Linked DNA regions of Actinocatenispora thailandica. The protein of the gene in region 1 interacts with the protein of each later gene in a pairwise test. Links are inferred from orthologs where the notes say so. Each region holds a gene or a part of one and is shown on either strand. Other genes may lie near its edges.

Region 1 (5,881 bases):
CCGACGACCGGTTGCGAGTCCGCGAGCGCCGATCCGTGCCCGTCCACGGTGGACGGGCACGGATCGGCGATCTCAGCTGGCGATGGGGACGGCGGCTTCGGTGGTGTAGAGCAGGAAGGTGAGCGTCTGGATGAAGTAGAGCTCGACCGACTCGGCATCGTGTGCGGTGTAGCCGATCGAGAGGTCCTGCCCGAGGTGCAGCTCGAAGTCGCCACCCCGGGTGGACAGCAGGAACGCGCCGTTGATCGCCGGCGCCCAGATGATCTCGCCGTCGATGAGCCGGCCCAGGTGTTCCCGGACCGGGTAGCCGTGGTCGGAGGTCTCGTTGACCTCGGTGTACGCGTCGGCGCTGAGCAGCAGCGAGTACGGCCCGGCGACGCCGGCCAGGCGCAGCTCGCTGACCGCGCGGCTGATCGTGTCGGGATAGTCGCGTACCTCGCCGGGCAGTGTCAGCGCCGGGTTCGAGGCACCGGCCCGGATGCCGCCGATGCCGGCCGCGGGGTACCCCTCGAAGATGGCGCGGTCCTCGGCGAACGCCATCCGCTTGGCGGCGTCCTTGACCGGCTGCCAGTCGGCGTCCTTGGCGCCCCGCTCGACCGCGTCGACCTCGTCGCGCGAAACGGTGAACGGCACCCGCAGCTCCACCAGCGGCTGCGCAACCCGGCGGTGCGCGCGGACCCCGTCGGGTGCGTCGATCCGCTCCCGGCGACCGGTGCCGATCGCGGCGAGTTCGGTGCCGTCCGGGCCGGACACGTCGACGACACGACGGCCGGCGAGGTGCCGGGTGAAGGTACGCCGGGCCTCCTGCGACAGGTCGTCCCAGGCGGCATCCGAGATCGGGGCCAGTTCGCGATGCAGGTTGTTCATTCGCTCATTCACCTCGCAGGTCGCCGATCGCCAGCGATCCGTCCGGCGTGCCGCCGGCCGGTTCCGGCGGATCGTCCAGGAAGTCGACGGTCGGGATGTAGAACAGGCCGCCGGTCACCGCGGTGGAGAAGTCGAGGATCCGGTCGTAGTTGCCGGGCGGGTCACCGAGGAACATCCGTTGCAGCATCAGCTCGGTGACCTCCGGGTCCGCCGCGTAGCCGACGAAGTAGGTGCCGGCCTCACCGCGGGACGGCGATCCGAACGGCATGTTGGACCGGACGATCTGGCGCTGGGTGCCGTTCGCGTCCACGATGGTGTTGAGCGCGACGTGCGAGTTGGTCGGTTTGACGTCGTCGGGCATCTCCACGTCGGCGAGCTTGGTCCGGCCGATCGCCCGCTCCTGATCCTCTGTGGACAGTGCCGACCAGGCGGCCAGGTCGTGCAGGTACTTCTGCACGATCAGGTAGCTGCCGCCGGCGAAGTCCGGGTCCTCGTCGCCGACCAGCACGGCACCGGAGGCGGCCCGGCCGGTCGGGTTCTCGGTACCGTCGACGAAACCGAGCAGGTCGCGCTGCTCGAAGTAGCGGAAGCCCATCGTCTCGTCCTCGACCACGACCAGGCCGGCCAGCCGGTCGAGGATCAGCACGCCCAGCTCGTAGCACAGGTCGTAGCGGCCGGCGCGGATGTGCAGCAGCAGGTCGCCGGGGGTGGCCGGGGCGTGGTGCCGGGGACCGCGCAGCGGCCGGAACGGGTGCAGCTTCGCCGGCCGCGGCGAGCCGAACAGCCGGTCCCAGATCGCCGAGCCGACTCCCACCACGCAGCTCAGCTCGCCGTGAGCGGACCGGAAACCGACCGACCGCACCAGCCCGGACACGTCGGTGAGCACGTCGCGCACCGCCGCCTCGGACCCCGGCCGTACCGACAGCACCAGGAACAGCGCGGCCGGCGACAGCGGATCGAGGACCGGCTGCGGCTGCGTCATGTCCGGCAGGATCGCACGATCGGGTCAGCCGCCGGTAGCTGAACCGCCGAATCCGTGTCGGTGATCTGGCCCGCACCCGGGCTCGTGTACCTTGCTGTCCGGTACGCGTACCGATGCAGGATTCGGACGTTCAGCGCAGGAAGCTGGACACGGGGAGGATTCCAATGACTTCCGACCAGGACGAGAACGCGACCGAGCGGTCGACGGGCCGGCACGCGGCACCCGACGGCGCGCCGCGCGACCCGCGGATCGACATCAGCCGTGATCCGCACCCGGGCGTCCCGGACCACGCCGCGCCCGACGAGGACTGAGCACCCGGACGTGCGGGTCGGACCGAAGGTGCCCGGACCGGGCGACGGGTTCGTCCGGGTGACCGACGCGCACGAGCACAACCTGGCGCACGTGGACGTGGCGGTGCCGCGGGACGTGCTGGCGGTGTTCACCGGCGTGTCCGGTTCGGGAAAGTCGTCGCTGGCGTTCGGCACCATCTACGGCGAGGCGCAGCGACGCTACCTGGAATCGGTCGCGCCGTACGCGCGGCGGCTGATCCAGCAGGCCGGCGTGCCGCACGTCGGCGAGATCACCGGGTTGCCGCCGGCGGTGGCGCTGGAGCAGCGCCGGGCGGCCGGCTCGTCCCGGTCGTCGGTGGGCACCCTGACCACGCTGTCCAACCTGCTGCGGATGCTGTTCTCCCGGGCCGGGGACTACCCGCCGGGCATCGGGTTCATGGACTCCGACTCGTTCTCGCCGAACACGGCGGCCGGCGCCTGCCCGCGCTGCCACGGCCTCGGTACCGTGCACGAGGTCACCGAGGCGTCGCTGGTGCCGGATCCGTCGCTGTCGATCCGGGACCACGCGATCGCCGCCTGGCCCGGCGCCTGGCTGGGCAAGAACCTGCGGGACATCGTCGCCACCCTCGGGTACGACATCGACCGGCCGTGGCGCGAGCTGCCGCAGGCCGACCGGGACTGGATCCTGTTCACCGACGACCAGCCGGTCGTCACCGTGCACCCGGAACGCGAGGCGGGTCGGATCCAGCGGCCCTACCAGGGCAAGTACCAGAGCGCGAAGCGCTACGTGCTGCACACGTTCGCGGACTCGAAGTCGGCCACGATGCGCCGCCGGATGGAGCGGTTCCTGGTGTCCGGGCCGTGCCCGACCTGCCACGGCGCCCGGCTCCGGCCGGAGGCGCTCGCCGTCACGTTCGCCGGCCGTACCATCGCGCAGCTGACCGGCGAGCCGCTGGCCGAGCTGGCGGAGCTGTTGCGCCCCACCGCGGAGCACGGCTCACCGGACCATCCGGCGCAGCCGATCGCCGCCGACCTGGTGGCCCGCGTCGACGTGCTGTCGAAGATGGGGATCGGTTACCTGAGCATGGATCGGGCCACCCCGACGCTGTCGGCCGGTGAGCTGCAGCGGTTGCGGCTGGCCACCCAGCTGCGGTCCGGGCTGTTCGGCGTGGTGTACGTGCTGGACGAGCCGTCCGCGGGGCTGCATCCGGCGGACACCGAGGCGCTGCTCGCGGTGCTCGACGAGCTGCGCGCCGCGGGCAACTCGCTGTTCGTCGTCGAGCACGACCTGGACGTGGTACGCCGCGCCGACTGGGTGGTGGACGTCGGGCCCGGCCCCGGCGAGTACGGCGGGCGGATCCTCTACTCGGGGCCGGTTCCCGGCCTCGCCGACGCCACCGACTCGGTCACCCGGCGGTACCTGTTCGGCGGCGCGGGCGAGCCCCGCGCGCAGCGGCGCGACGCGTCGTCCTGGCTGTCGCTGACCGGGGTGCGCCGGCACAACCTGGCCGACCTGACGGTGTCGCTGCCGCTGGGCGTGTTCACCGCGATCACCGGGCTGTCCGGTGCCGGCAAGTCCACCCTGCTGCAGGTGCTGGCCGAGGTGGTACGGGCGCGGCTCGTCGGCGAGCCGACCGGCGAGCTGCCCGAGGCCGGCGGGCTCGACCCGATCGGCCGGCTGGTGCAGGTCGACCAGAAGCCGATCGGCCGCACGCCGCGCTCCAACCTCGCCACCTACACCGGGCTGTTCGACGTGGTACGCAAGGCGTTCGCGGACACCCCGCAGGCGCGCGAGCGCGGCTACCCGGCGGGCCGGTTCTCGTTCAACGTGCCCGGCGGCCGGTGCGAGACCTGTCAGGGCGACGGGTACGTCGCGGTCGAGCTGCTGTTCCTGCCCGGCACGTACGCGCCGTGCCCCACCTGCCACGGCGCCCGCTACACCCCCGAAACGCTGGAGATCGGCTACCGGGGCCGCACCATCGCCGAGGTACTGGACCTGTCGGTCGACGCCGCCGCCGAGTTCTTCGCCGACCTGCCGGCGGCGCAGCGCAGCCTGCGCGCGCTGCGCCAGGTGGGCCTCGGCTACCTGCGGCTCGGTCAGCCCGCCACCGAACTGTCCGGCGGTGAGGCGCAACGGATCAAGCTCGCCAGCGAGCTGCAGCGGCCGGCCCGCGGGCACACCCTCTACCTGCTGGACGAGCCGACGACGGGGCTGCACCCGGCCGACGTCGAACTGCTCGACGCCCAACTGCACGGGCTGGTCGAGGCCGGCAACACGGTCGTCGTCGTCGAGCAGGACCTCGCCACCATCGCCGGTGCCGACTGGGTGATCGACCTCGGCCCGGCCGGCGGCCACGCCGGCGGCCAGGTCGTCGCCACCGGCACCCCCGAGCAGGTCGTCACGCAGCCCGCCAGCCGCACCGCCCCCTACCTGGCCGCCCACGTGCGGTGAGCCGGCGCCGCGGCACCGCGCCCGCCGGCTCACCGCCGCGGGGCAGTCACCGTACCCAGTGGTTGCCGTGCGGGTTGACCCGCCGCCACTCCCGCTCCCAGGCCGCGAACCGAGCCCGGTCCAGCAGCCATCGCAGTACCAGCCACATCGTCCCCACGCTGGCCACGATGGCGAACAGCAGCCCCAATCCGGTACCGGCACTCGACATCGTCACCTGGGTTCCGGACGGCGGCGCCGCCACCGGCCGGCCGTGCCGATCGAGCCAGATCGGTACCCGGGCACCGCGGTGCAGCCCCGGCGTCGCCTCGACCGTCCCGGTACGGGGGTGGTGGCGGTAGCTCCAGCGGGCGCGTACCGGAACCGAGCCGGCGGCGCCGTCGGCGGCCACCCCGACCGCGTCGGGAGCCTCGGCCAGCAGTACCGCCGTGGCCGGCCGGCGTTCGGCCCGGGCCCGCGCCGCCGCCTCCGCACGGCTGCCGGCGATGTTCAGCCCGATCAGCACCGTCACCGGCACCGCGACGAGGATCAGCAGGACCGCGAGCAGGGCGCAGACCCCCTCGGCGCGGTCCGAGCCGCGTCGCAGCGGGTTGCCGGTACGCAGTCGGCAGCCCAGCCAGCGAACCGGGCCGAGGTGGGCCCGGGGCCGGCGGTGACGGGTGGCACCCATACGGCCGATGATGCGCCGCCGGTCGCGCCGGCATCCCGGTAATCGGAGCGAATCTCTCGTTCGTGGTCGCCGGTTCGGCCGGTCCCGGCACGCCTGCCTGGCCGTACCCGCCGGGCGGCCCCGGGCACCCGGCACCGGCGACGGCCGGGCGCCCCCGTACCGGCCGCGGTGGCGGTCACTGCACGCGGCCGGGGGGCGCCGCCCGCATCGGCGTGCTCATCGCCTCCACCACGGTCCGGGCGTACAGGTCGGCGCCGGCACCGGGCCGCGGATGGATCCGGTCCGGCCACAGCAGGTTCTGGTGCGCCCCGGCGGCGCCGCGCCAGTCGATCAGGTGCACGTTGGTGTGCGCGGACGCCACCCTGGTCAGGGTGTGGTTCACCGCGCCGCCCCAGGGCCGGGTCGGCAGGTAGACGTTGACCAGGTACAGCGTGCGGTCCGGGCCGAGCTGACCGATGATGCCCTCCAGCAGGTCGGCCGGGAACGGCCCGTTGGTGCCGAGGCCGAGCAGGACGACGGGCCGCAGCTCCCCACGGTGCGCCCAACCGGAGATGATCCCCGGCCCGCGCTGCATCGCCCGGCTGACCTTGGCGTCGATCTGGATGCCGGGCAGCCGGTGCCGC
Region 2 (5,741 bases), 1.4 Mb from region 1 along the record:
GGCTGGGTGGTCCGGGAGGGTGTGACGAACGTGGTCCGGCACTCCCGCGCCGGTACCGTCCGGATCGTGGTCCGCTCCGCCGACCCGGTCGTGGTCGAGGTCGCCGACGACGGGCGCGGTGACGCCACCTCCCCGTACGGCAACGGGCTGACCGGGCTGCGCGAGCGGGTCACCGCGCTCGGCGGCGTGGTGCGCACCGAACGGGTCGACGGCTGGTACCGGCTGCGCGCCGAGCTGCCCGCCGCGGCGCCGGGTGACCGGGTCCCGGCCGCCGCCGGAGCCGCATGATCCGGATCCTGCTGGCCGAGGATCAGCACCTGGTACGCGGCGCGCTGTCGGCCCTGCTGGGCCTGGAACCGGACCTGACGGTGGTGGCCGAGGCGGCCGACGGCGAGGCCGCGGTCGCCGCGGCCCGCGAGCACCGGCCCGACGTGGCGCTGCTGGACATCGAGATGCCGGGCCTGTCCGGGATCGAGGCGACCGAGCAGCTGCGCGCCGCGGTACCGGAGGTACGGGCGCTGATCCTGACCACCTTCGGCCGGCCCGGCTACCTGCGCCGGGCGATGGACGCCGGGGCCCGCGGGTTCGTGGTCAAGGACTCCCCACCGGCCGAGCTGGCCGCCGCGATCCGCCGGGTCGCCGCCGGCGAGGTGGTGCTGGACCCGGCGCTCGCGGTCGCCTCTCTCGGTGCCGGGCCGAGCCCGCTGACCGAACGCGAACGCGACGTGCTCGCCGCCGGTGCCGACGGCGCCTCGGTGGCCGAGATCGCCACGGTGCTGGCGCTGTCCGGCGGCACCGTGCGCAACTACCTGTCCAGCGCGATCGGCAAGACCGGTGCCCGCAACCGGACCGAGGCGGCCCGGATCGCCCGCGACAACGGCTGGCTCTGACTCGGGCCGGACGGCGCGTTCGCGGTGGGCGCCGGGGGGTGCTCGCGCGGCGAGGCCCCGGCCTCGCGACCGGAGCCTCGCCGGGCAGGTCGCTTGCGGTGGGCGGTCGGACTCAACCCCCGACCTGCCTCGGGCGCGCCTCACCGGCCGTGGCCGGGGCTGCAACCCCCGCGCCGGAGATGCGGTACGAGACCGTGAGTGGATCGGCCTCGCTCGTCTTCTCCGGTCGGTGCCGCAAGCGGCCTGCTGCCACGAACGGTAGACCGGTGGGGTGGACCACACAACCCGTTCCGGCCGAGTGGCCGAACGGCGAGATTCGTGCCGGTTTCGGCCCAGCCGACCAGGCCGGTCGGCCGGCTCGCGTCGGGCGCCGCGAACTGTCGGTGGCCCGTCGTAGCCTGGGACCCATGACGCGTGAGATCCCCCGTCGCGAGGGCGCCTTCCAGGTGATCAGCGACTACCAGCCCGCTGGCGACCAGCCCGCCGCGATCGACGGCCTGGAGCGGCGGATCAAGTCGGGGGAGCGGCACACGGTGCTGCTCGGCGCCACCGGCACCGGCAAGAGCGCCACGGCCGCCTGGCTGATCGAGCGGCTGCAGCGGCCGACCCTGGTGCTCGCGCCGAACAAGACGCTCTGCGCGCAGCTGGCGAAGGAGCTGGGCGAGCTGCTGCCGAACAACGCGGTCGGTTACTTCGTCAGCTACTACGACTACTACCAGCCCGAGGCGTACATCCCGCAGACCGACACCTACATCGAGAAGGATTCCTCGATCAACGAGGAGGTCGACCGGCTGCGGCACGCCGCGACGATGAACCTGCTGACCCGTTCGGACACCGTGGTGGTCGCGACGGTCTCGGCGATCTACGGCCTGGGCACCCCGCAGGAGTACATCGAGCGGGCGGTGCGGTTGACCGTCGGCACCGAGTACGACCGGGACGCGCTGCTGCGCCGCCTGGTCGACGACCAGTACACCCGCAACGACGTGGCGTTCGCCCGCGGCACGTTCCGGGTCCGCGGGGACACCCTGGAGATCATCCCGGCGTACGAGGAGCTCGCGGTGCGGATCGAGTTCTTCGGCGACGAGGTCGAGAAGATGTACTACCTGCATCCGCTGACCGGTGAGGTCATCCGGGAGGCGGACGATCTGATGATCTTCCCGGCCAGCCACTACGTGGCCGGTCCGGAGCGGATGGAGCGGGCCATCCGCGACATCGAGACGGAGTTGGGTGAGCGGCTGGCCGAGTTGGACCGGCAGGGCAAGCTGCTGGAGTCGCAGCGGCTGCGGATGCGCACCCAGTACGACATCGAGATGATGCGCCAGGTGGGCTTCTGCTCCGGCATCGAGAACTACTCGATGCACTTCGACGGCCGGGCCCCGGGCACCCCGCCGCACACCCTGCTCGACTACTTCCCGGACGACTTCCTGACCATCATCGACGAGTCGCACAACACCGTTCCGCAGATCGGTGGGATGTACGAGGGCGACGCGTCGCGCAAGCGCACCCTGATCGAGCACGGGTTCCGGCTGCCGTCGGCCGCCGACAACCGGCCGCTGCGGTTCGACGAGTTCTCCGAACGGGTCGGCCAGACGGTGTACATGTCGGCCACCCCGGGCCCGTGGGAGCTGGAGCGTTCCGGCGGCGAGTTCGTCGAGCAGGTGATCCGCCCGACCGGCCTGGTCGACCCGCAGGTGGTGGTGCTGCCCACCAAGGGGCAGATCGACGACCTGATGGCGCAGATCAACGAGCGCACCGAGCGAGACGAGCGGGTGCTGGTCACCACGCTGACCAAGAAGATGGCCGAGGACCTCACCGACTACCTGCTGGAGCACAACATCCGGGTGCGCTACCTGCATTCGGAGGTGGACACCCTGCGCCGGGTGGAGCTGCTGCGCGAGCTGCGCCAGGGCGAGTACGACGTGCTGGTCGGCATCAACCTGCTGCGGGAGGGGCTCGACCTGCCGGAGGTGTCGCTGGTGGCGATCCTGGACGCGGACAAGGAGGGGTTCCTGCGCTCGGGCACCAGCCTGATCCAGACCATCGGCCGTGCCGCCCGGAACGTCTCCGGCCAGGTCATCATGTACGCGGACGCGATCACCCCGTCGATGCGGCACGCGCTGGAGGAGACCGACCGGCGGCGGGAGAAGCAGGTCGCGTACAACGCCGAGCACGGCATCGACCCGCAGCCGCTGCGGAAGAAGATCGGCGACATCCTCGACGACATCTACCGCGCCGCCGACGACGCCGAGTCGTTGGTCGGCGGCGGTGGCCGGCAGCAGTCGCGGGGCAAGGCGCCGGTGCCGGAGGCGCGCAGCCGCAACCGGTCCCGGGCCGGTTCGGCCGAGCCGACCGGCGCCGGGATGGCCCGCGCCGAGCTGGCCGACCTGATCCAGCAGCTCAACGACCAGATGCTCGCGGCGGCCCGGGAGTTGCAGTTCGAGCTCGCGGCGCGAATCCGTGATGAGATAGCGGAGTTGAAGAAGGAGCTGCGCGGTATGGACGCCGCCGGCGTGAAGTGAGGTGGACCGCTGATGACCGTCGGGCGCCACACCGGTTCGCCAGTGCCCCCGGACGCCGAGGACATGATGCTGCTCGGCGGCGGCCGGCTACCGGCCGGTAACGTCCGGCCGTTGCTGGAGCTGCTCACCATGTACGCGGGCAGCGGCTTCGACCCGGCCGAGTGGTCGGCGGCCGAGCAGGCGTTGCAGGACACCGACGACGCCACCGGCTCGTGGTACACGCATCCGATCCTGGGTGGTGTGGCTCGGCTGGTCGTGGTGATGGCGCGGGCCTCCGACGGCGACGTGCTGATGCGGGTCTGGGGCGACGAGCGTGCCGGCCTCAGCGAGCGGATCGACACCCTGTTCGACGTCGGCTCGATGTTCCGGATGAGCCCGACCTGATCGTGCGCCCGCCGGCGCGCGGACCGATCCGGCGGTGGCTGCCCGGGGCCGGTCAGGCCAGGTCGGTGAAGTGCTCCACTCGGGGCGGCTGTGCGAAGTAGGGCCCGATCAGGCCGCGCCACCGGGCGAACCGGTCGCTGGCGCGGAAGTTCTTCTCGTGCGCCTCGACCGAGTCCCACTCGACGAGCAGCACGAACCGGGACGGGCTCTCCACTCCGCGGGTCATCCGCACCGACCGGCAGCCGGGCGTGTCGGTCAACAGCTCGCGCGCCGTGCGGTACGCGGTGGCGAAGTCGTCCTCGCTGCCCGTGGTGACGTCGATCAGCCCTACCTCCAGCACCATGCCGGCCAGTATGCCGAGCGGGGGCGCCGTGGATGCCTCGGGGTCGGCGGGCCGTCCGGGCAAAAAAGGTGTTGCGAACTGGGTCACCCCGGCTCGCGGCGGCGGGGTGCCGGGGTGAGAATGGACGTAAGGAGGGGAGTACTCCCGACGCGCCGGTTCCGTCAACACGGCGCGCTGCGGCTGCGGCCGTGGCGCCCCGGGACCGGTGGCTGTGGCCGCACGACGCGCCACGGTGGAAGAGACCTCCGGTAGATCGTCGTTTCTACCGGAGGGGCCACACCGTGGTGGTGCATGACTGGGTCTGGGCAGCAACGATCGTGGGGCTGCTTGCGATCCTGGTGGCGGATCTGGCAATCGTCGGCCGGCGCCCGCATGTGCCTTCGTTGCGTGAATGCGCCCTGTGGGTCGTGTTCTACGTCGGGTTGGCCGGCCTGTTCGGTCTCGGGCTGTTTCTGCTCGCCGGTGCCGATCCGGCGACCGAGTTCTTCACCGGGTGGATCACCGAGTACAGCCTCTCGGTGGACAACCTGTTCATCTTCATGATCATCATGTCCCGGTTCGCGGTGCCCCGTCGGTTGCAGCAGAAGGTGCTGCTGATCGGGATCGTGATCGCGTTGGTCATGCGGGGTGCGTTCATCGCTGCCGGCGCCGCCGTGATCGACCGGTTTTCCTGGGTTTTCTACATCTTCGGCGCGTTCCTGATCTACACCGCGGTGAAGACGGCCACGCACGAGGAGGACCCGGAGGACTTCAAGGAGAACGCGCTGGTGCGCTGGGCGAGCCGGGCCCTGCCGCTGTCGAAGGACTTTCACGACGGCAGCATGACGGTGGTCAAGCAGGGCCGGCGGCTGTTCACGCCGATGCTGATCGTCATTCTGACCATCGGCACCACCGACCTGCTGTTCGCGCTCGACTCGATCCCGGCGATCTTCGGCATCACCAAGCAGGCCTACCTGGTGTTCGCCGCGAACGTGTTCGCACTGATGGGCCTGCGCCAGCTGTACTTCCTGCTCGGCGGGCTGATGGAGCGGTTGGTCTACCTCAACTACGGGCTCGGCATCATCCTCGGCTTCATCGGCGTGAAGCTGATCCTGGAGGCGGTGCACCAGAACGACGTGCCGTTCGTGCACGGTGGCGCGCCGTTCGAGTCGGTACCGGAGGTACCGACCTGGCTGTCGTTGACGGTGGTGGTCGGCGCGCTTGCGGTCACCACCGTGGCCAGCCTGCTCAGGACCCGGGTGGAGGCGCGGCGCACCGCGCACGCCGACCGTTGACCGGGCCGGCGCACCCCGGCACGCCGGCCGTTGATCCGGCCGGCGCGGCGGTGGGCCGGGAGCCTCCCGGTCTGCCGGCCGGTCAGCTCAGCGTGCGGCGGGCGGCGACCAGGGTGGCGCTGCGGTCCTCGGTCATCGGCTCGTTGACGACCTTGCCGGCCGCCTCCTGACCCGAGGCGTGCAGCATCTGGCGGTCCGGCCCGGCGGCCAGCCCGACATGGTGCGGCGACTTGCCGTCGCGAGCGAAGAAGTACAGGTCGCCGGGCTGCTCGTGGCCGAGCTCGATCTGCTCGCCGACGGCCGACTGGTCGTCCGCGTCGCGCGGCACCGT

What was found.
Region 2: the proteins of uvrA (region 1) and uvrB interact in binary tests that used the Escherichia coli proteins (3 or more experiments, as listed by UniProt). The link is inferred for Actinocatenispora thailandica from one-to-one orthologs.

The regions. Positions count from the first base shown.
Region 1 is NZ_AP023355.1:4,230,994-4,236,874, forward strand. Bases 1,849-4,880 are described here. They hold uvrA (excinuclease ABC subunit UvrA), read left to right. Parts: upstream 1,849-2,170; coding sequence 2,171-4,591; downstream 4,592-4,880. Other genes in these bases: Athai_RS18850 (Dyp-type peroxidase), read right to left, coding at 1,849-1,849; Athai_RS18855 (hypothetical protein), read left to right, coding at 2,014-2,160; Athai_RS18865 (Rv1733c family protein), read right to left, coding at 4,638-4,880. In the rest of the region: Athai_RS18845 (family 1 encapsulin nanocompartment shell protein), read right to left, coding at 73-867; more of Athai_RS18850, read right to left, coding at 872-1,848; more of Athai_RS18865, read right to left, coding at 4,881-5,258; Athai_RS18870 (acyltransferase family protein), read right to left, coding at 5,434-5,881. UniProt on the Escherichia coli protein: The UvrABC repair system catalyzes the recognition and processing of DNA lesions. UvrA is an ATPase and a DNA-binding protein. A damage recognition complex composed of 2 UvrA and 2 UvrB subunits scans DNA for abnormalities.
Region 2 is NZ_AP023355.1:2,834,201-2,839,941, forward strand. Bases 962-3,853 are described here. They hold uvrB (excinuclease ABC subunit UvrB), read left to right. Parts: upstream 962-1,297; coding sequence 1,298-3,409; downstream 3,410-3,853. Other genes in these bases: Athai_RS12600 (hypothetical protein), read left to right, coding at 3,422-3,793; Athai_RS12605 (antibiotic biosynthesis monooxygenase family protein), read right to left, coding at 3,846-3,853. Outside these bases: Athai_RS12585 (sensor histidine kinase), read left to right, coding at 1-288; Athai_RS12590 (response regulator transcription factor), read left to right, coding at 285-890; more of Athai_RS12605, read right to left, coding at 3,854-4,136; Athai_RS12610 (TerC family protein), read left to right, coding at 4,418-5,410; Athai_RS12615 (C40 family peptidase), read right to left, coding at 5,493-5,741. UniProt on the Escherichia coli protein: The UvrABC repair system catalyzes the recognition and processing of DNA lesions. A damage recognition complex composed of 2 UvrA and 2 UvrB subunits scans DNA for abnormalities.